DNA from 2 places in the Nocardioides humi genome. Region 1 is predicted to be linked to the other one. Evidence: riboswitches for the same ligand, from Rfam matches in the RefSeq annotation. Region 1 holds a riboswitch; the other holds the start of a gene.

Region 1 (4,707 bases):
CCGGCGCCGGCGACATCGGGCCGGGTCAGCCGCTCGGCGATGATCCGCGCCCCCTCCAGCGTGCGCTCCTGCCGCTCCCGGAACTCCGGCGAGGCGGCCATCTTGAACGCGACCGCCTTGGCGGCGACGACGTGCTCGAGCGGGCCGCCCTGCTGGCCGGGGAAGACCGCGCTGTTGATCCTCTTCGCGAGCTCGGCCCTGCTCAGGATGACGCCGCCGCGCGGGCCGCCGAGCGTCTTGTGGGTGGTCGTGGTGACGATGTCCGCGTGGGGGACCGGGCTCGGGTGCAGCCCGGCGGCGACCAGGCCGGCGAAGTGCGCCATGTCGACCATGAGGTGGGCGCCCACGAGGTCGGCGATCCGGCGGAACTCCGCGAAGTCCAGCTGCCGCGGGTACGCCGACCAGCCGGCCACGATCAGCCTCGGCCGGTGCTCGAGGGCCAGCCGCTCCACCTCGGCCATGTCGACCCGGAGGTCCGTGTCGTCGACGTGGTAGGCGACGACGTCGTAGAGCCGGCCGGAGAAGTTGATCCGCATGCCGTGGGTCAGGTGGCCGCCGTGCGCGAGGTCCAGGCCGAGGATCGTGTCGCCGGGCTCGAGCAGCGCGAACATCGCGGCGGCGTTGGCCTGCGCGCCCGAGTGCGGCTGCACGTTGGCGGCCTCGGCGCCGAACAGCTCCTTGACCCGGTCGATGGCGAGCTGCTCGACGACGTCGACGTGCTCGCAACCGCCGTAGTAGCGGCGGCCGGGGTAGCCCTCGGCGTACTTGTTGGTCAGCACCGAGCCCTGGGCCTCCATGACGGCGACGGGGGCGAGGTTCTCCGACGCGATCAGCTCGAGCGTGCCCTGCTGGCGGGCGAGCTCGGCGGCGATGGCGGCATGGACGTCGGGGTCGTACGCCGCGAGCGGCTGGTCGAGCATCCGCTGCGTCATCTCAGGCCTCCACCAGCGCGTCGTAGGCCGCGGCGTCGAGCAGCTCGCCGGGATCGGTGACCCGGACGACGAACAGCCAGCCGGCGCCGAACGGGTCGCTGTTGACCAGGCTCGGGTCGGCGTCGACGGCGTCGTTGACCTCGACCACCTCGCCGGTCACGGGGGCGTAGAGGTCGCTGACGGACTTGGTGGACTCCAGCTCGCCGCAGGCCTCGCCGGCCGTGACGGCGCTGCCGACGGCCGGCAGGTCGACGTACACGACGTCGCCGAGGGCGTCGGCGGCGAACGCGGTGACGCCGACCCGGGCGGTGTCGCCGTCGGCGCTGATCCACTCGTGCTCGGCGGTGTACTGGAGGTGGGTGGGGTTGCTCATGGTGGGCTCCTGGCAGGTCGGTGAGGTCAGCGGGGGCGGGTGTAGAAGGGCAGGTCGACGACGTCGGCGTCCTCGAGGGCGCCGCGCAGCGAGACGGCGAGGCGGGTGCCGGGCGCCGCGAGGCGCGGCGGCACGTAGGCCATCGCGATCGGCCGCTCCAGCGTGGGCGAGGGGGAGCCGCTGGTGACCTCGCCGACCTCGGCGCCGGTCGCGGGGTCGACGACGGGGTAGCCGGCGCGGGGCGATCGCCGCCCGCGGGCCGCCAGGCCGACGAGCACCCGCTGCGGGCCGTCCTCCTCGCGCTTCGCGAGCGCCTCCCGGCCGACGAAGCCGCCGGGCTTGTCGAGGACGACGACCCGGCCGAGGTTCGCCTCGTACGGCGTGGTGGCGCGGGTGAGCTCGTGGCCGTAGAGCGGCATCCCCGCCTCCAGGCGGAGCGTGTCGCGGCACGCGAGGCCCGCCGGCACCAGTCCGTGCGGGTCACCGGCCCGCTGCAGCGCGGCCCACACGGCCGGCGCCTCGGCCGGCCGGCAGTAGACCTCGAAGCCGTCCTCGCCGGTGTAGCCGGTCCGCGCGAGCAGCACGTCGATGCCCGCGACGGTGCCGGCGTCGATGGCGTAGTACTTCAGCGACGGCACGTCGAGCGCGGTCAGCTCCGCGACGATCGCCGCCGACGCCGGGCCCTGGACCGCCAGCAGCGCCCAGTCCGCCGACGTGTCGCGGACCGTGGCGTCGTACCCCCGGGCGCGGGCGGCGAGCTCCGGCGCGACCACGGCGACATTGCTCGCGTTGGCGACGACCAGGTAGTGCTCGTCGGCGAGCCGGTAGACGACGAGGTCGTCGATGATCCCGCCGTCCTCGGCACAGATCATGGAGTAGCGGGCGCGGCCGACGCCGATCGCGGACGGCCGGCCCACGAGCGCGTGGTCGAGCGCCGCGCCGGCACCCGGCCCGGTCAGCTCGATCTCGCCCATGTGGGTGAGGTCGAAGAGGCCGGCGGTGGCGCGGACCGCGCGGTGCTCGGCCGTCTCCGAGCCGTAGCGGACCGGCATCTGCCAGCCGGCGAAGTCGGTGAACGACGCGCCGAGCGCGGCGTGGACGTCGTGGAGGAGGGTACGGCGCGGGGACGCCGCGGGGGACCCGTCGGGGTCGGTCGTCATGCGGGAGGCTTCCTCGTGGAGAGCGCGGCGGACGCCGCGCTCGTGGCTGGGTTGCCTCCCCGCTCTGTCATCGCTACCTGAGAGCTTCACCGCCCGGTCGGGCGGCTTGCACCGTGGGTGCGGGCCGGTCGATCCGGTCCGACTTTCCAGAGTTCGCCTCGACCCGGCGGTCAGGGTGCCTGAGAGATTCGTGGGGAGATTTGCTCCTTCGGCGCCCGGTCCTCGTGGGACCCGGGACTCTCCCGCCGGGGTTCGAACAGCGCGATGTTCAGTTGTCGGGCACGAGGGTAGCAGCGTGGGACGGTGTAGCGTATCGGCTACGCTTGGTCCATGAGGGATCTCGACGAGTTGGCCGGCCCCACCACCGCGGGCTACATCCGGCGGACCGCCGCCAACCTGCTCAAGGACGCCCGGATCCGCACCGGTCTCACCCAGCAGCAGGTCGCCGACGCCGCCGGCGTCCCGCGCTCGACGATCGCCCGGATCGAGACGGGCAGGATGCAGCCGACCATTCCCACCTTGGACACGATCCTGATCTCCATCGGCCTGGAGCTGCGCCTGCGGCTGGAGGTCTTCGACGACCACGACCGAGTGCTGGACCGTCGGGCGGCCGCCTATCCGGCCCGCCAGGCGGAGATCGACGCCGGCCTTGACGCATTCGTCGAGAAGTACCGACCCGCGATATGAGCGCCTTCCGTCCCGAGCCCATCCTGGGCGTCCTCGACGAGCACGGTGTCGAGTTCGTCGTGATCGGCGGCTATGCGGCGGTGCTCCACGGCGCGAGCCGGCCGACGTCCGACGTCGACGTGACGCCGGAGCGGAGCGGGGAGAACCTGGCCCGGCTGGCCGATGCGCTCGGTGCGCTCGAGGCCAAGATCCGCGTCGACGGTCTCGAGGAGGGCCTGCCGTTCTCCACCGACGCGACGGCGCTCGCCGGCATCTCGGTGCTCAACCTGACCACGAGGTACGGCGACCTCGACATCTCCATGATCCCGAACGGGACCGAGGGCTTCGACGACCTGGTGCGTGATGCCCGGCGAATTCCGGGTGGGTGAAAGTGAGCCGCGGATCGCGAGTCTCGCCGACGTGATCCGGTCCAAGGAGAGCGCGAACCGGCCCAAGGACGCCGAGGCCCTTCCCGAATTGCGGCGCCTGGCCATCGCGATCGCCGAGGCCGAGACGACCTGACCACGCCTGCGCACGTACGATCTGCCGGTGCCCAGCCCGTACTCCGTCGACCCCTCCGAGCAGCTGACCGGGATCGACCCCGACGAGCTGGCGATCACCCTCAAGGTCCTCGGCCAGCTCCCGCTGCTGCCGCCGGACCACGACGACATCCGCACGGTGAAGCGGGCGGCGTCGTACATGTACAAGCTGATCAAGAAGTCCCGGCGGGCCGAGATCCGGATGGAGCGGCAGCGCCACGACCAGGACATCATCGAGCGGACGGCGACCGGGTCCCGGATGCGGATCGACGACGAGACGGCCGGCATCCCGCTGGTCTCGACGGCGCAGGGCGCCTTCGCGGGGGAGCTGCTCACCGCCCGCGGGTGCTACATCTGCAAGGAGGACTTCACCCTCGTCGACGCGTTCTACCACTGGCTGTGCCCGCGCTGCGCCGCGATGAGCCACGCCAAGCGGGACCAGCGCACCGACCTCACGGGCAGGCGGGCGCTGCTCACCGGCGGGCGGGCGAAGATCGGGATGTACATCGCGCTGCGGCTGCTGCGCGACGGCGCGCACCTGACCATCACCACGCGCTTCCCGAAGGACGCCGTACGCCGCTTCTCCGCCCTCGAGGACTCCGGCGACTGGCTGCACCGGCTCAAGGTGGTCGGCATCGACCTGCGCGACCCGACCCAGGTCATCGCGCTGGCCGACGACGTGGCGGCCGACGGCCCGCTCGACATCCTGGTCAACAACGCCTGCCAGACGGTACGACGCCTGCCCGGCGCCTACTCCCACCTGATCGAGGGCGAGTCGGCCCCGCTGGAGGCGCTGCCCGGCGGCCGCGACCTGCCCGAGATGGTGACCTTCGACCGGATCTCGGAGGCGCACCCCGCCTCGATCGCCGGTGCACTGGAGGCCACCGCCGTGGCCCACCACGAGGGCGAGTCGCGCGAGTCGGCGCTGGCGGCCCACAACGCGGCGTCGATGACGGCGCTCGCCCTCAAGGCGGGCAGCGCCTCCCTGGAGGCGCACCTGGCCGGGACGGCGGTCGACGCCGGCGGCCTGATCCCGG
Region 2 (4,707 bases), 300 kb from region 1:
GTGCAGCGGGTGCGTCGGCAGGTACGGCGCCAGGTGGGCGCGCACCGCGACCGGCCCGACGCCCGGGCCGCCGCCGCCGTGCGGGATGCAGAAGGTCTTGTGCAGGTTGAGGTGCGAGACGTCGCCGCCGAACCGGCCGGGCGCGGCGTAGCCGAGCAGCGCGTTGAAGTTCGCGCCGTCGATGTAGACCTGGCCGCCGTGCTCGTGGACGACATCGCACAGCTCGGTGATGGTCTCCTCGTAGACGCCGTGGGTCGACGGGTAGGTCACCATGATCGCGGCGAGGGTCTCGGCGTGCTGCGCGCACTTGGCGCGCAGGTCGTCGAGGTCGACGGTGCCGTCGTCGTTGGCCTTGACCACGACCACCTTCATGCCGGCCATCACCGCCGACGCCGGGTTGGTGCCGTGGGCCGAGGACGGGATCAGGCACACGTCGCGCTGGCCCTGGCCGTTGGCGCGGTGGTAGTTGCGGATGGCGAGCATGCCGGCGTACTCGCCCTGGGCGCCGGCGTTGGGCTGGATCGAGACCCGGTCGTAGCCGGTCACCTCGGCGAGCCAGCCCTCGAGCTGCTCGATCAGCTGCCGGTAGCCGTCGGCGTCCGCGGCGGGCACGAACGGGTGCAGGTTCGCGAACCCGGCCAGCGAGATGGGCTCCATCTCGGTGGTCGCGTTGAGCTTCATGGTGCACGAGCCGAGCGGGATCATCCCGCGGTCGAGCGCGTAGTCGCGGTTCGAGAGCCGCGCGAGATAGCGCAGCATCGAGGTCTCGTTGTGGTGGGTGTTGAACACCGGGTGGGTGAGGAAGTCGGTCGTCCGACGCTGCGCGTCCGGGATGCCGGCCAGCGGCTCGGTCGCGGCCGGCGCCACACCGAGGGCGGTGTGCAGCGCGCGCAGGGTCGGCGCGCCGGCGGTCTCCCCGAAGGAGATGCCGACGACGTCCTCGTCGACCTGCCGCAGGTGCACGCCCTCGGCCCGCGCGGCCGCCACGATCTCGCCGGCGCGCCCGGGGACCCGCACCTGCAGCGTGTCGAAGAAGGTGTCGCCGACCAGCTCGAAGCCGGCGCGGCTCAGTGACGCGGCGGCACGGCCGGCCAGCGTGTGGATGTCGCCCGCGATCGCCTTCAGCCCCTCGGGGCCGTGGTAGACGGCGTACATCCCGGCGGTCACGGCGAGCAGCACCTGCGCGGTGCAGATGTTGGACGTCGCCTTGTCGCGGCGGATGTGCTGCTCGCGGGTCTGCAGCGCGAGCCGGTACGCCGGGCGCCCCTCCGCGTCGACCGAGACGCCGACCAGGCGGCCGGGCAGCTGCCGCTCCAGGCCCTCGCGGACGGCGATGAAGCCGGCGTGCGGGCCACCGTAGAAGAGCGGGACGCCGAAGCGCTGCGCCGAGCCGACGACCACGTCGGCGCCGAGCGTGCCGGGCGCCTCGAGCAGGGTGAGCGCGAGCAGGTCCGCGGCGACGACCGCGAGGCCCCCGCGCTCGTGCACGGCCTCGACGACCGGCCGGATGTCGGCGACGCGGCCGGACGCCCCGGGGTACTGGACGAGCACACCGGACACCTCGCCGTCGGGCAGCCCGGCCGACAGGTCGGCGACGACGATCTCGATGCCGAGGCCCTCGGCGCGGGTGCGGACCACGTCGATGGTCTGCGGGAGCGCGTCGGCGTCGACGACGAACGGACCGGAGGCCTTCCGGTTGGCGCGGAAGGCCAGCGCGACCGCCTCGGCGGCCGCCGTACCCTCGTCGAGCAGCGACGAGCCGGCGGTGGTGAGCCCGGTCAGGTCGGCGACCATGGTCTGGAAGTTGATCAGCGCCTCGAGCCGGCCCTGCGAGATCTCCGGCTGGTACGGCGTGTAGGCGGTGTACCAGCTCGGGTCCTCCAGCAGGTTGCGGCGGATCACCGCGGGCGTCACGGTGGCGTGGTAGCCGAGCCCGATCATCGCCTCGCCGGGGACATTGGCCGCGGCCAGCGCCCGGAGCTCGGCGGCCGCGGTCTCCTCGTCGACGCCGGCGGGCAGGCCGAGCGGGTCGGTGGACCGGATGGACTTCGGCACGGCCGCCTCCATCAGCGCGTCCAGGGACGGGTGACCGAGGCGGTCGAGCATGGCCTCGACCTGGGCGTCGTCGGGACCGATGTGACGCCGGACGAAGGGGGCAGAGTCGAACGGTGCGCTCATGAGCAGGCAGGCTTCCTCAGGGATCGAAGACTTTCGAGCCCTCCCCCTCTGTCAGCGCGTCATCGCACCTTCAGAGTTGCCTGCTCCGCACGGTCCTGGCGCCTGAGAGGTTCCGGGGAGGGATTGCCCCTTCGGCGCAGGCACGGGGCCTGACTCTCCCGTGCAGCATCGACAGCGGGTACAGCCTACAGGCAATCAGCCGACACTGCGGGCGGCACGGCGCGCGGCGAGCTCGTCGCCGGCGACCGGGACGTCGGGGTCCGCCTCGTTGGCGTGCTCGCTCGGCAGCTGGGCCAGCGTGCCCTCGATCTCGCGCCAGACGCCGCCGATGGCGATGCCGAACACGCCCTGCCCGCCCTGGAGGAGGTCGATGACCTCGTCGTTGCTGGTGCACTCGTAGACCGAGGAGCCGTCGCTCATCAGGGTGACCTGGGTGAGGTCGTCGGTGCCCCGCTCGCGGAGGTGGCCGACGGCGGTGCGGATCTGCTGCAGCGAGATGCCGGCGTCGAGGAGCCGCTTGATGATCTTGAGGATCAGGATGTCGCGGAAGCTGTAGAGCCGCTGCGAGCCGGAGCCCTTGGCGCCCCGCACGCTCGGCTCGATCAGGCCGGTGCGGGCCCAGTAGTCGAGCTGGCGGTAGGTGATGCCGGCGGCGTTGCACGCGGTGGGGCCGCGGTACCCGAGGTCGCTGGGCAGCGGGGAGACGTCGTCGGTGAAGAGGAGGCCCTGCTCCTCGGCGGCAGCAGTCGCCGCGGTCGCGTCCTGACCGACCTTCTCGGGCTGCTGCTCGTTCACGGATCCTCCAGGTCGCGGCATTGCACTGCTGTGGTTTCGACTCCCTCACGGTACGGCCGCCGTGTCGGGCCGGTCAAAGACGTGGCCGGGCGTGTCGCCGAAAACCCTCATCCTCAACCTGAGGCTGAGGTCCGGTCCGGGTCAGCCCTCGGAGCCGAAGTCCTCCGGCGAGACATGGTCGAGGAACTCGCGGAACGCCTCGACCTCGTCCTCCTCCTCGGCCGGCGCCGCGAGCCCCGCCTCGGCGAGCACGTCGTCGGCGCAGTAGATGGTGGTGCCGGTCCGCAGCGCGAGCGCGATCGAGTCCGACGGCCGCGCGCTCACCTCCACCCCGGAGGCGAACACGAGCGTCGCGTAGAAGACGTTGTCGCGGACGTCGGTGATCCGGACCTCGCTCAGCTCGTTGCCGGTCGCGGTCAGCACGTCCTTCATCAGGTCGTGGGTCAGCGGCCGGGGAGGGACGACGCCCTGCTGGGCGAAGGCGATGGCGGTCGCCTCGACGGCGCCGATCCAGATCGGCAGGTAGCGCTCGCCCCCGACCTCGCGGAGCAGCACGATCGGCTGGTTGGACGGCATCTCCACCCGGACACCCATCACATCGACCTCGCGCATGGAGCCAGCCTACTTCGGTCCAGGTCGTCGAGGAGCCGAGGCCGGATCGGGACGCGGGTCAGATGCGCCGCAGCCCGGCCTTCACCAGGGTCGCGTGCAGGCGCACCGACAGCGCGGCGATCTCGCTGACCGCCTCCTCGGCACGCGCGCTGGCGCCGGCGTCGCGCCCCTTGCGCGGGGCGACGACCTGCTCGATCAGGCCGACCTCGCGGTCGGCGGCGGTCCGGAAGGCGCGCAGGTGCCGGGGCTCGATGCCGTAGTCGGCCAGCTCCCGCGCGGTCTGCGCGATCACCAGCGCGTCGGTGTCGTAGTGGCCCGTCGGGGACGGGCTGACGAGGGCGAAGGACTCGAGCTGCCCGAGGAGCTCCTCGTCGATCTCGGCCACCTTGACCAGCTCCTTGCGCGAGAGCCGCACCCGGTCGGTGCGACGGAACGACTCGGGGGCGGGCAGGCCGTCGGCGCCCAGGGCGACCGTGGGCACGGTCGGCACGACCGGCTCGGGCTCGGGCGGCGTCAGGCCGCGGTCGATGGCGTCGAGGTGCTCGCCGATCACCTTGAGCGGCAGGTAGTGGTCGCGCTGCATCCGCAGGATGTAGCGCAGCCGGTCGATGTCGCTCTCGGAGAACTTCCGGTAGCCGGCGGGCGTGCGCTCGGGCTTCACCAGCCCCTCCGCCTCGAGGAAGCGGATCTTGGGGATGCTGATGTCCTCGAAGTCGGCACGCAGCCGGTCGAGCACCTGCCCGATGTTGAGTCGCGGCTCCCGCTCCCCCGAGCGACGGCAGCGGTCATGCTCAGGCGCTCTCGTGTCCCGCGAAGAAGACCAGGCGGTACTTGCCGACCTGGACCTCGTCGCTGTCCTTGAGCTGGACCTTCTCGATCCGGTCCCGGTTGACGTAGGTGCCGTTGAGGCTGCCGGCGTCCTCGACGGTGAAGATGTCGCCGTCGCGCCGGAACACGGCGTGCCGGCGCGAGACCGTGACGTCGTCGAGGAAGATGCCGCTCTCCGGGTGGCGCCCGGCGGTCACCTCGTCGGCGTCGAGCAGGAACCGGCTGCCCGAGCCCGGCCCCTTCTGGACGACGAGCAGGGCGTGGCCGACGGGCAGGGCGTCGACGGCCGCCGCG

What was found. Region 1 has a riboswitch for glycine ahead of gcvT (glycine cleavage system aminomethyltransferase GcvT). Riboswitches for the same ligand answer to the same signal wherever they lie in the genome.
Region 2: another riboswitch for glycine. It lies ahead of gcvP (aminomethyl-transferring glycine dehydrogenase); the one in region 1 lies ahead of gcvT (glycine cleavage system aminomethyltransferase GcvT).

Annotation. Positions count from the first base shown of each region.
Region 1 covers NZ_CP041146.1:5,660,900-5,665,606, forward strand. The annotation lists gene FIV44_RS27315 (serine hydroxymethyltransferase) at 1-932, opposite strand, end outside; gene gcvH (glycine cleavage system protein GcvH) at 934-1,305, opposite strand; gene gcvT (glycine cleavage system aminomethyltransferase GcvT) at 1,332-2,465, opposite strand; glycine riboswitch at 2,520-2,622, opposite strand; glycine riboswitch at 2,623-2,720, opposite strand; gene FIV44_RS27330 (helix-turn-helix transcriptional regulator) at 2,796-3,152, shown strand; gene FIV44_RS27335 (hypothetical protein) at 3,149-3,520, shown strand; gene FIV44_RS27340 (SDR family NAD(P)-dependent oxidoreductase) at 3,681-4,707, shown strand, end outside.
Region 2 covers NZ_CP041146.1:5,963,177-5,967,883, reverse strand. The annotation lists gene gcvP (aminomethyl-transferring glycine dehydrogenase) at 1-2,178, opposite strand, end outside; glycine riboswitch at 2,259-2,349, opposite strand; gene FIV44_RS28765 (MerR family transcriptional regulator) at 2,374-2,973, opposite strand; gene FIV44_RS28760 (bifunctional nuclease family protein) at 3,115-3,585, opposite strand; gene ftsR (transcriptional regulator FtsR) at 3,644-4,330, opposite strand; gene FIV44_RS28750 (double zinc ribbon and FHA domain-containing protein) at 4,377-4,707, opposite strand, start outside.